DNA from 2 places in the Bacillus sp. NP247 genome. Region 1 is predicted to be linked to the other one. Evidence: riboswitches for the same ligand, from Rfam matches in the RefSeq annotation. Region 1 holds a riboswitch; the other holds the start of a gene.
The links. A riboswitch is a leader RNA that binds a small molecule or an ion and turns the genes downstream of it on or off. The one in region 1 is predicted to bind cyclic di-AMP.
Positions count from the first base shown of each region.

Region 1 (6,101 bases):
AAAATTAATGGTAACCAAGTTGAAGTACCAGAGAGTGTAAAAACAGTAGCTGGGTTACTTACACATTTAGAGTTAGATAACAGGATTGTTGTAGTAGAACGTAATAAAGATATTTTACAAAAAGATGATCATAACGATACATCTGTTTTTGATGGAGACCAAATTGAGATTGTAACTTTCGTAGGAGGCGGTTGATTATGTTAAACATTGGGCCATTTTCATTTCATTCTAGACTTTTATTAGGAACAGGGAAATTCTCTGATTTTGATGTGCAACAAAAGGCAATTGATGTTTCAGAAGCTGAAATTTTAACATTTGCAGTACGTCGTATGGATATATTTGATGCAAAGCAACCTAATTTATTAGAGAAACTTGATGTGAAAAAATATACGTTATTACCAAATACAGCAGGAGCAAAAAATGCTGAAGAAGCTGTTCGAATTGCGAAATTAGCAAAAGCTTCAGGGCTTTGTGACATGATAAAAGTAGAAGTTATTGGGGATGATAGAACGTTACTACCTGATCCAGTGGAAACATTAAAGGCATCTGAAATGTTACTGGAAGAAGGATTTATCGTTCTTCCATACACATCTGATGATGTTGTATTAGCTCGTAAATTACAAGAACTTGGCGTACACGCGATTATGCCAGGAGCATCACCAATTGGTTCAGGGCTCGGTATTGTAAATCCATTAAACTTAAGCTTCATTATTGAACAAGCGACAGTACCAGTTATCGTTGATGCCGGTATTGGTAGCCCAGCTGATGCGGCATTTGCAATGGAATTAGGAGCAGATGGCGTGTTATTAAATACAGCAGTATCTGGTGCGAAAGATCCTATTAAAATGGCATCCGCGATGAAATTAGGTATTGAAGCAGGCCGATTAGGCTTTGAAGCGGGTCGTATTGCGCGCAAGCGCTGCGCGACAGCAAGTAGTCCTTTAGAAGGAATGAGTGTAGTTGAATAATCGATATTCTCGCCAAGAGCTATTTTCTCCAATTGGGGAAGAAGGGCAACAAAAGATAAGGGCAAAGCATGTACTTATTATCGGTGCAGGCGCATTAGGTAGTGCAAACGCAGAGATGTTTGTAAGAGCAGGCGTTGGTAAGGTGACAATTGTTGACCGCGATTATGTAGATTGGAGTAATTTACAAAGGCAGCAATTGTATGCAGAGTGTGATGTAGAGAATAACCTTCCGAAGGCTGTAGCGGCAAAGAAGCGTCTAGAAGAGATCAATAGTGAAGTAAGAGTAGAAGCTCTCGTTCAAGATGTAACAGCTGAGGAATTAGAAGAACTTGTTACAAACGTTGATGTAATTATTGATGCAACCGATAATTTCGAAACGCGTTTCATTGTGAACGATATATCGCAAAAATATTCTATTCCATGGGTTTACGGGGCATGTGTAGGAAGTTACGGCCTTTCTTACACAATTCTTCCTAGTAAAACGCCATGTTTATCATGTTTATTACAATCGATTCCGCTTGGCGGAGCGACATGTGATACAGCGGGGATTATATCACCTGCTGTATCTCTTGTCGTTTCTCATCAAGTAACGGAAACACTTAAACTGTTAGTAGAAGATTATGAATCGCTTCGAGATGGACTTGTATCATTTGATGTATGGAAAAATGAATATTCATGTATGAACGTGCAAAAACTTCGTAAACATAATTGTCCATCGTGCGGTGAGAATGCGTTATATCCATATTTAAATAAAGAAAACACATCGAAAACAGCAGTTTTATGCGGGAGAAATACAGTTCAAATTAGACCACCGTATAAAGAGGAAATGAATTTTGAACAATATAAAAAACTGCTGAATGACCGTGTGAATGATTTGAATGTAAATCCATACTTACTATCGTTTTCAGTTGAAGGAAAGAGATTAGTTGCCTTTAAAGATGGCCGTGTACTTGTACATGGAACGAAAGATATAAGCGAAGCAAAGACGATTTATCATCGCTATTTTGGATAGAAAAGGATGAGTGGGATGAAAGTAAATAAAGCTTTAACAATCGCAGGATCTGATAGCGGAGGCGGTGCTGGAATTCAAGCAGATTTAAAAACATTCCAAGAGCTTGGTGTGTATGGAATGACGGCTATTACAGCAATTACTGCGCAAAATACGCTTGGCGTTCAAGGGGTATATCCTGTTTCTTTAGAAGGAATTACAGAACAGCTGAATTCAATTGGTACGGATTTAACGCCAGATGCTGTGAAACTAGGAATGCTATTTAGCAGTGAAATTATTCAAATTGTTGCAGAACATATTAAGAAATTTGGCTGGAATAATATTGTGCTAGATCCTGTTATGATTGCTAAGGGCGGGGCATCATTATTACAGCAAGAAGCAGTGCAAGCATTAAAAGAATATTTATTGCCACTAGCAACGGTTGTAACACCGAATGTTCCGGAAGCAGAAGTGTTAACTGGGATGGAGATTCATAATATAGAAGATAGTAAAAAAGCTGCAGAAGTGTTGCACGAATTAGGTGCTAAATATGTGCTTATGAAGGGCGGACATGCAGAATATCAAGGGAATGAAGTAATTGATTTACTCTTTGATGGAGAAGAGTTTATTGAATTTAGAAGTGAACGAATTCCTTCGAAGCAAACGCACGGAAGTGGCTGCACATTTGCTTCAGCAGTTACAGCTGGACTTGCAAAAGGATACTCAATTGAAGAGGCAGTTCAAGAGGCAAAACGATTTATTAGTATAGCAATTGAAGAGCCATTGAATATTGGTAGTGGCCATGGACCGACGAATCATTTTGCTTATAAGATGAATAATACACGTGTATAAAGACATGAGAAGCCAGTTTGTTAACTGGCTTTTTTTATGTTTACTTTTTCAAAATACAGGAGTAATATATCAGCCAGAATACATTTTTTGTAATACGCTGAGTCCAATTGTATGGAGCGGAGGAACCAATTTGTGCGTCGTCACTAGGGGTGAATCTTTCAATGTTGAAAGTAGGGCTACTCTCAAAGTCCGAATCCGACAGCTAACTTCGTAAGCGTCTTGAGAGAGGACGGTGCCATGATGGATACATCACTTCGTCGGTCTGATTAGTATAGGAGAATATCAATCTATGTTTGAGTTCTTTTATGCTAAGGAGGATGAGGTATATGGAATTAACGCTTATTTGCGTTGGAGAAGAAAATAAGGTAAAGAGTTTAAGAGAGCTAGTAGCATTTCAGCAGGAGCTAATTATTTTTACAGCAAATGAAGAGATAGCAGCTGAAGTTAGAAATTGTGGATTTGATTCGACTTATAGCTGTAATAAGGAGCAGGATTTTACTAGTATTTGTGAGCGGATTAAGAAAGTAATTTTATTAGGAGATGAGCTTCCGATAGTTAGCTTCTTCACAGAACGCATTCGTTTTTCTTTTCAAGCGCCTATTACTGTTGTTACAAAAAATAAAAGATATCCAGCGCGGCTCTATGAAACAATTGGAGCAAAATTTGTTGTGTTTACGAACTGTGATAATATTTCTTTTTTATTTTTTGAATAGAGCGGGGGAAGAAATGATGAAGGTACTACTATTTGGAGATGTAGCAGATCGTTGGGCGGTATCGATCGAGAGGGTTCAAGAATTGGCACAGATTGATCCTATTTTTCCAAGGCCATATATTTTATTACCATCAAAAGATGCTTTGTATTTAGAGGCGGATATTATCGAATATGAGGAATTGCATGTAGAATTAGCACAGGTTTATATTCGTGGAAGAAATTTACGTGCATTTCTACGAGGAGAATAAAGGTTGAATGAAAAAAGAGCGAATGCTGGGTGCAACAAGCTATGCACTTCATGTAATTTGCTCTTTTTATTTCATATTTAAAAGATCATTTTTATGAAACAGAAAGAAAAGACAAGAAAATAGATGAAATTATATGAATAATACGTAATGTAAGCGTTTAAACGGCGGAATATTTTCTTATTTTAAGTAATTTGCCTCTTTACAAGTTAAATATAGAGGAGTATATTTACTCTCATAAATCATTCATGAAATTTCCAAAAAAAACCTAAAATCGCTGAGTTCCAGAAATGGAGCGGGGGAACCAATTTTGTGCATCGTCACTTGGGGTGAATCTTTCAGTTTTGAAAGTAGGGCTACTCTTTAGGCCCGAATCCGACAGCTAACCTCGTAAGCGTTTAGAGAGGAGGTTTACTTTGTGTTGTTCACTTCGAACACTAAGTAGAGCTTAGTGTTCTTTTTTTGATGAATAAATGTCAAATTTTAACAAAAAGTGAGGGGTAGTTATGTTAGATGTTGTAATGATCGGGATTTTTGTTGGGTTAGTCGCATCGATGGTAAGTCTTGCAAGTTGGTCAGATAAAGTTGTGAAAGAAGGGAAGCAATCATGATGATTGCCTTATCGGTTATTGTTGCAGCGATTACGGTGTACTTAGTATACGCATTATTAAATCCAGAAAAGTTTTAATTAGGGGGAATCATTCATTATGATTTGGGTTGCAGTCGTTATTACAATGCTCTTGTTTATTCTAGTAGCAAAGCCAATGGGGATTTATTTAGAGAAAGCTTTTCAAGGTAGCAAGAAGCTAGATAAAGTATTCGGGCCTTTTGAAAAACTTATTTTTAAAATTACGGGTGTAAAAGCATACAATCAAACGTGGAAGCAATACGCATTATCATTAGTATTGTTAAACGGGTTTATGATTGTCGTTGTTTATTTCATTTTCAGATTACAAGGTGTGCTGCCGCTAAATCCAGCGCATATTGCAGGGATGGAGCCTACGCTCGCTTTTAATACAGCAATTAGTTTTATGGCTGATACAAATTTGCAGCATTATAGCGGTGAAAATGGTTTATCTTATTTATCACAATTAATCGCCATTACGTTTTTAATGTTTGCAGCACCAGCAACGACTTTAGCGATTGTTATGGCATTTATAAGAGGGCTTGCTGGAAAAGAACTTGGTAACTTTTTCGTTGATTTTACGAGAGCGTTAACGAGAGTGTTTCTTCCTATCGCATTTATTGCAGCATTAGTCTTTGTCGCACTTGGTGTACCACAAACGTTAGACGGGGCAGTTACAGCACATACGATTGAAGGTGCAAAGCAAAGTATATTGCGTGGACCAGTTGCATCATTCGTTTCAATTAAGGAACTTGGGAATAATGGTGGTGGTTTCTTCGGAGCAAACTCAGCACATCCATTTGAAAACCCAGGACAAATTAGTAATATTTTGCAAATGATGCTTATGATGTTATTACCAACAGCACTTCCATTTACGTACGGAAGAATGGTAGGAAATAAAAAGCAAGGCCGTATCCTTTTTGTATCACTGTTCATGGTCTTTTTACTAGGATTTATAACGATTACGACATCCGAATTACATGGAAATCCAGTATTGAACCAAACGGGTATCCAGCATGTGCAAGGAAGCACAGAAGGAAAAGAAGTACGATTCGGAACCGTATTTTCTTCACTTTACGCGACAGTAACGACAGCTGCTGAAACAGGAGCGGTTGATACGATGCATGATACGTTAACACCAATTGGCGGTTTAGTTCCACTCGTAAATATGATGTTGAATACAGTATATGGCGGCGTTGGAGCAGGCTTTATCAATATTATCATGTATGCAATTATTGCAGTCTTTATATCAGGATTAATGGTCGGACGGACGCCAGAGTTTTTAGGTAAAAAGATTGAAGGTAAGGAAATGAAATTAATTGCGGTAACGATATTATTCCATCCGTTGCTTATTTTAGGATTTTCAGCATTAGCTCTTTCAACAAGTTTAGGAACAGATGCCATTTCTCATTCAGGTTTCCACGGTTTAACGCAAGTTGTATATGAATACACATCGTCAGCTGCGAATAACGGGTCTGGATTTGAAGGTTTAGGGGATAATACGCCGTTTTGGAATATTACGACTGGTTTAGTTATGTTTTTAGGACGTTATTTCAGCTTAATTACGATGCTAGCTGTTTCTGCTTCACTGAAGGAGAAAACGGTCGTACCAGAAACAGTCGGAACATTCCGTACGGATAATAGTTTATTTGGTGGCATCTTCATCGGAACGATTGTAATTGTTGGTGCGTTAACATTCTTCCCGATGTTA
Region 1 is NZ_CP076653.1:3,428,940-3,435,040, forward strand. It holds gene thiS (sulfur carrier protein ThiS) at 1-195, shown strand, start outside; gene thiG (thiazole synthase) at 198-968, shown strand; gene KPL75_RS17920 (thiazole biosynthesis adenylyltransferase ThiF) at 961-1,980, shown strand; gene thiD (bifunctional hydroxymethylpyrimidine kinase/phosphomethylpyrimidine kinase) at 1,987-2,808, shown strand; cyclic di-AMP (ydaO/yuaA leader) riboswitch at 2,894-3,041, shown strand; gene KPL75_RS17930 (hypothetical protein) at 3,135-3,521, shown strand; gene KPL75_RS17935 (hypothetical protein) at 3,535-3,768, shown strand; cyclic di-AMP (ydaO/yuaA leader) riboswitch at 4,031-4,176, shown strand; gene KPL75_RS17940 (SipW-dependent-type signal peptide-containing protein) at 4,272-4,376, shown strand; gene kdpF (K(+)-transporting ATPase subunit F) at 4,373-4,453, shown strand; gene kdpA (potassium-transporting ATPase subunit KdpA) at 4,473-6,101, shown strand, end outside.

Region 2 (6,101 bases), 1.0 Mb from region 1:
TTGAAATGTTAACTTGATGAAATTATTGTATTTGCTCTTATTCATTATTTCAATACATTTAAATATATTATGTGGCAATTTCATTTGAACACAAAAGTTTCCTTAATGCAAATTATATGACTTCGTGCAAAGAATGGTGTGACGATGTGAAAAATATTTTGGGAGTTTATGGCTGCTGAATAAGGGGGAAGATAATAAATTATAGGGTTGTTTTTGAAATTTATGTGAACATAGAGCCTATATTACAGCATATTAATTGATGGAAATGAAATTGTATGATATATAATATATTGGGATTACAACCTAACCATAGTGTTTTGTTCTGTAATCTTGTTTTTATTTCTGTTAACTTATAGAAAAAATTGTAAATAGAAGAAAATAGGTTAAGTACAATTTAGTATGTATTTTCTTATTATATATGTTTTGATATGAACGTTAACTTATACATGATTTTAAAATTTAGATAGGTGGTAGAAATACATTGGCAACTACAAAACCATATAGAGTATTACTGTATTACATGTACACAACAATTGAAAATCCAGAAGAATTTGCTGCAGAGCATTTAGAATTTTGTAATTCACTTGAGTTAAAAGGAAGAATTCTTGTAGCAACAGAAGGAATTAACGGAACTTGTTCTGGAACTGTTGAGCAAACAGAGAAATACATGGAAGTAATGAACAATGATCCACGTTTTGCTGGAATCGTTTTTAAAATTGATGAGGCAGATGAGCATGCATTTAAGAAAATGCACGTACGTCCTCGCCCAGAGTTAGTTACACTTCGCTTGGAAGACGACATTAACCCAAAAGAAATGACTGGGAAATATTTAGAACCAACAGAATTCTATGAGGCAATGAAACAAGAAAATACAGTTATCATTGATGCACGAAATGATTATGAGTTTGATTTAGGACACTTTAAAGGTGCGATCAAACCAGATATTGAATCATTCCGTGAATTACCAGATTGGATTAGAGAAAACAAAGAAACACTTGAAGGTAAAAAGATTTTAACGTACTGTACAGGTGGAATTCGCTGTGAGAAATTCTCTGGTTGGTTAGTTCGAGAAGGCCATGAAGATGTAAGTCAGCTTCACGGCGGAATTGTAACGTACGGAAAAGACCCAGAGGTACAGGGTGAACTTTGGGATGGTCAATGTTACGTATTTGATGAGCGTATCGCTGTACCAGTAAACCAAAAAGAACATGTTATCGTTGGTAAAGATCATTTTACAGGCGAACCTTGTGAGCGCTATGTAAACTGTGCAAATCCAGAATGTAACAAGAAAATTTTATGTTCTGAAGAAAGTGAAGCAAAACATTTACGTGCATGTTCTCATGAATGTCGTGTACACCCACGTAATCGTTATATAGTGCAACACGAATTAACAGAAGAGCAAGTAGCTGCTGCATTAGAAAAAATCGAAGCAGGAAAGTAAGCATAATAGAAAACAGATGGTAGCTTCGTGCTGCCATCTGTTTTTTATTTACTTTGTACCATCCTTCTCTTTCACAGCAGACAAAACAGTTTGTTTTACCCATGCTTTTCGATTTTTATGTTGTATAGCCCATTGGTATAAACCTTGCACACCTAAAATAAGTGAAATGACTATGCCACTAACTGCAATTAAAAGAGCAAAATATTCAAGGGGTGAAGATATATGAGTGGCATCGGTATTTCTTAAAAGGTCAATCATAGTAAACCCTAACATTTGGCCCATTACAGAGTAGAGCGTTAAAATTAATAATAAAAGGCTATCTTTTTTAGAAGCAACATTTTCTTGATATTTAAACAAACTATCAAGATTTTGCTTGGCATTCGTATATAGTATTTCAATGTTAAAAAGTTTTCTTAAGCGGAAGAAAATATCTTCACTTTGTGATTGAGATACTAATTCTAAAGAAAAATAATTAGCTGTAAACGAATTGATAGAGTAAATTAACTTCTCTATCTCATTTGTATCTTGTTCAATATTTAGTTCAGCATAAGCGTTTGCCATTTTTAATAAAACAATTTTATGAAATAGGTTTAATAATAAAGCGTAATAAAACTCCCCATACATTTGACTAGCAAGTTTAGCTATTTTACTCTCATCTTCGTTTGTTACACATGTAAAAATATGTTCTTCCATTATGAAATAACGATTAGGAGCCCACCTTTGATAAGAATGTTTTGTTAAATAATCGTGAATATAAGGAACATTATTTGCGCTAATATACGGCTTACCATCGTCTGTTAATCCGGAAAGACTGGAAGCTCGATATACATCAACTACATGAAGGTCTGACTCTTTGCTTATGGATAATAAAGTTTGTACATACATTCGTTGATCTTCAAAGAATGGAAATGTTTGAAAGTAAGAACTCCGCAATCTCTTTTTCTCAAAGAAGTCTGTTAAGCCATGAAATAAATCGCCGAATATAAGTTTTTCTACTTGTGAATATTTTTTTCCATCACATTCAATACAAATAGTCTCAGTTGTATCATTTCTAGTTTCAAGTACACGGAATCGAGAAGCGAATTCGATTGCTTCTGATAATGTCATGTTTGGAGCGGTTTTGACTTCTGTTCGAATTGTTAAGAAGCCAAGCTCAAAAGGACAAAGTGTTACATCAATAGAATGTATCTTAAATGGAACGGAAATAAGATTTGTTGTTAAATGTCCATTTAAATTAAGGTCTTTAGAATAGCGCTGTAATCCTTTTTGATGTTCTGAATGAGGAAAGAGAATTTTATTTGTAAATGAAAGATAATATGCTTCCATATTTCGATGTGAAACTTGAAACTTCCCGTAATATGTATTTTCATCTGCAAGATGATCGAGCCGGAAAGGATGAAAATCATTTTTTTGTAAGAAAGGGAACATATTTTGTTCATATCCAGTTTTAAACGAAAACGGGAATATAAATTGAAATATAGCTGTTGTTACATCTTTTTCTTCGATTGTTTGTATTGCCTCCATTTACATTGTTTCCTTTCCATATAAGCTATAGAAACAACATGCCCAATTTACCTTGAAAATAACCTCTCGTTTTCACTAGATTAAGAATGAAAATTCAGCTTATTTAATAGGAGACATGTATAATATTATGTATACTAAAACTAGTGTGATTGTTTTATGAAAAGGGGGATGTTGTATGCGCATTTTAGTATTAGGAGCTGGTGGCGTCGGTGGATTTTTTGGTGGCCGATTAGTAGAAAAGGGAGAAGATGTTACATTTCTCGTTCGCAGCAAAAGAAAACAGCAATTAGAGGAAAAAGGACTTGTTATTCGTAGTGTTAATGGAGATTTTTCATTTCAACCGAAATTGATAACGAAAGAAGATAGAACTTCTCCATTTGATGTGATTTTATTTTCAACAAAGGCGTATCATTTAAATGAGGCAATCATAGATTTGAAGCCTTTCGTAGGAGAAAATACTGTAATAATCCCGCTGTTAAATGGTATCGCTCATTTATCACTATTACAAAAGGAATTCGGCGGGGAAAAAGTAATGGGCGGTTTATGCTTTATTGAGACGACGTTAAACGATCAAGGAGAAATTGTACAAACTAGTGCTGCAAACAGACTTGTATTTGGAGAAATTAAGCTTCAAGATTCAGAGAGAATAAAACGTATTTCTAAAGCATTTGCAGATACGAAAGCTAGTTTTGTTTTCAGTGAAAATATTACGCAAGATATGTGGCATAAATATTTATTTATTACTGTCATGTCAGGCGTTACAACATTAATGCGTGCACCAATAGGACCAATTCGTGAAAGTGAAGGTGGACGTGAATTTACCCGAAATTTATTTGAGGAATCTGTGCAAATTATGAGGGCATTAGGAGCTCCAGTTAAAGATAATATTGTTGAGGAACATATGAAAACAATTGATAAAATTTCTTATGATATGAAGTCCTCGATGCAGCGTGATATGGAAAAAGGTTCGTTTATTGAAGGGAAGCATTTGCAAGGATACTTACTGGATTTAGCAGAGCAAATTTCTTTAGAAGTACCATTACTAGGAGCGGTATATCAAAATCTGAAGGTGTATGAAGAAATGACATTTAACAAATCCGTAATGGAATTAGATGTATGAAATAATAAAAAAGATAGCAATATATAAGTGTATTGCTATCTTTTTTATTTGAGTATGACAAATTATTTGTTTCTTTTAATTCTTTTTGTCAAATTTACTTCCTGTTCACGTTTACCATATAACTGATTAATTTCATTTGCTACTGCATCTAAATATGAGTCAGAAAAAAGCGGTTTCTTCTTTTTAGACATACGGGTCTCCTTTAAGGTTTTTTTAGTATTCATTATGTATATTTATCGGCGGATTATGCGCAATCATTTTAAATTTTTTATTTTTAAAAATTTTTGTTTACATTTTGAAAATAAAGGAGTATTATAATCCACAGTTTCAATTTTCTAAATCGCTTAAACCGCATGGTGCGGGGGACCCGTTTAATGAATTAGTGCATAATTCAATGGGGTGAATCCTTGAAAAAGGTAGGGCTACTCAAAGGCCCGAATCCGACAGCTAACCTCGTAAGCGTTATATTGAGAAGGAAGGTGGAGCTTGTGCGACAAAAAAAATAATGTCTACAAGTCTATTTCGTTATGGCTTGTAGACATTTTTTGTTTTCTGAAGAAATAGTTTATCCGCTGTAATTAGCAGAAAAATTCGTGCAAAATTATTGGAGAGTGGACAGCGTTGGTTTCATCTATCAAAAGGTTTTTAATTGGAAGGCCGTTAAAATCAACTGAGTTAGGAGAGCAAAAGCTTAATAAAACGAAGGCGCTAGCAATTTTATCTTCTGACGCATTGTCATCGGTTGCATACGGACCAGAGCAAATTTTAATTGCACTAGCAGGCCTTGGAGCGGTAGCTTATTGGTATTCTATTCCGATCGCTGTTGGGGTATTAGTATTATTGACAGCTCTTATTTTATCTTATCGACAAATTATTTTTGCTTATCCGCATGGCGGGGGTGCATACGTAGTATCAAAAGAAAATTTAGGGATGAATCCGGGATTAATAGCTGGAGGATCTTTATTAGTCGATTATATTTTAACGGTTGCAGTAAGTGTATCTGCAGGTACAGATGCGCTCACATCAGCTTTCCCTAGCTTACATGCACATAATGTAATCATTGCGATTATATTTGTCATATTGATTACCATCTTAAATTTAAGAGGCGTAACGGAATCAGCTTCCGTTTTAGCATATCCGGTTTATTTATTCGTTGTAGCATTATTTATATTAATTGGTGTAGGAATATATAATATTTTGACTGGTCACGTTTCACCCACGCTACATTCGCCAATTGGAACACCAGTTGCGGGAATTAGTTTATTTCTACTGTTAAGAGCGTTTGCATCAGGTAGCTCTGCATTAACGGGTGTTGAGGCGATATCTAACGCAATTCCAAACTTTAAAGATCCTGCACCTAATAATGCAGCAAAAACATTGCTTGCAATGGGTGCACTACTTGCGGTTTTATTTTCAGGAATTGTTTTTTTAGCTTATTATTACGGAATTACTCCAAGTAAAGAAGTAACAGTTGTTTCACAAATTGCTGAACAAACATTTGGACGTAATTTCATGTACTATTTCATACAAGGTACAACAGCTTTAATATTAATTCTTGCTGCTAACACTGGTTATTCTGCATTTCCGCTATTAGCAGTTAACCTTGCAAAAGATAAGTTTATACCGAGAATGTTTACGATTAGAGGAGACCGCCTAGGTTATTCAAACGGTATTATTATACTTGGGATTTCTTCGATTATTTTAATTGTAGCTTTTCAGGGAAAAACAGAACACTTGATTCCGCTATATGCGGTAGGGGTATTTATTCCGTTTACACTTTCTCAAACTGGAATGGTATTAAAATGGCTTCGTGAAAAACCTGAAGGATGGGCTTTGAGATTAACGGTTAATTTAATTGGTGCAGTCATTAGTTTTATCGTAATGAGCATGTTCTTTTTAACTAAATTTGCACAAGTTTGGTCGATCCTTATTTTCTTACCTGCTATTATCTTCTTGTTCCATCGAATTAAGAAACATTATGATGCAGTGGGCGATCAATTAAGTTTAAAAACTTGT
Region 2 is NZ_CP076653.1:4,462,368-4,468,468, forward strand. It holds gene KPL75_RS23285 (oxygen-dependent tRNA uridine(34) hydroxylase TrhO) at 482-1,441, shown strand; gene KPL75_RS23290 (hypothetical protein) at 1,490-2,965, opposite strand; gene panE (2-dehydropantoate 2-reductase) at 3,141-4,085, shown strand; gene KPL75_RS27530 (hypothetical protein) at 4,148-4,276, opposite strand; cyclic di-AMP (ydaO/yuaA leader) riboswitch at 4,417-4,562, shown strand; gene KPL75_RS23300 (APC family permease) at 4,707-6,101, shown strand, end outside.
Region 2: it holds a riboswitch for cyclic di-AMP, as region 1 does, so the genes downstream of both, KPL75_RS23300 (APC family permease) here and KPL75_RS17930 (hypothetical protein) in region 1, are expected to answer to the same signal.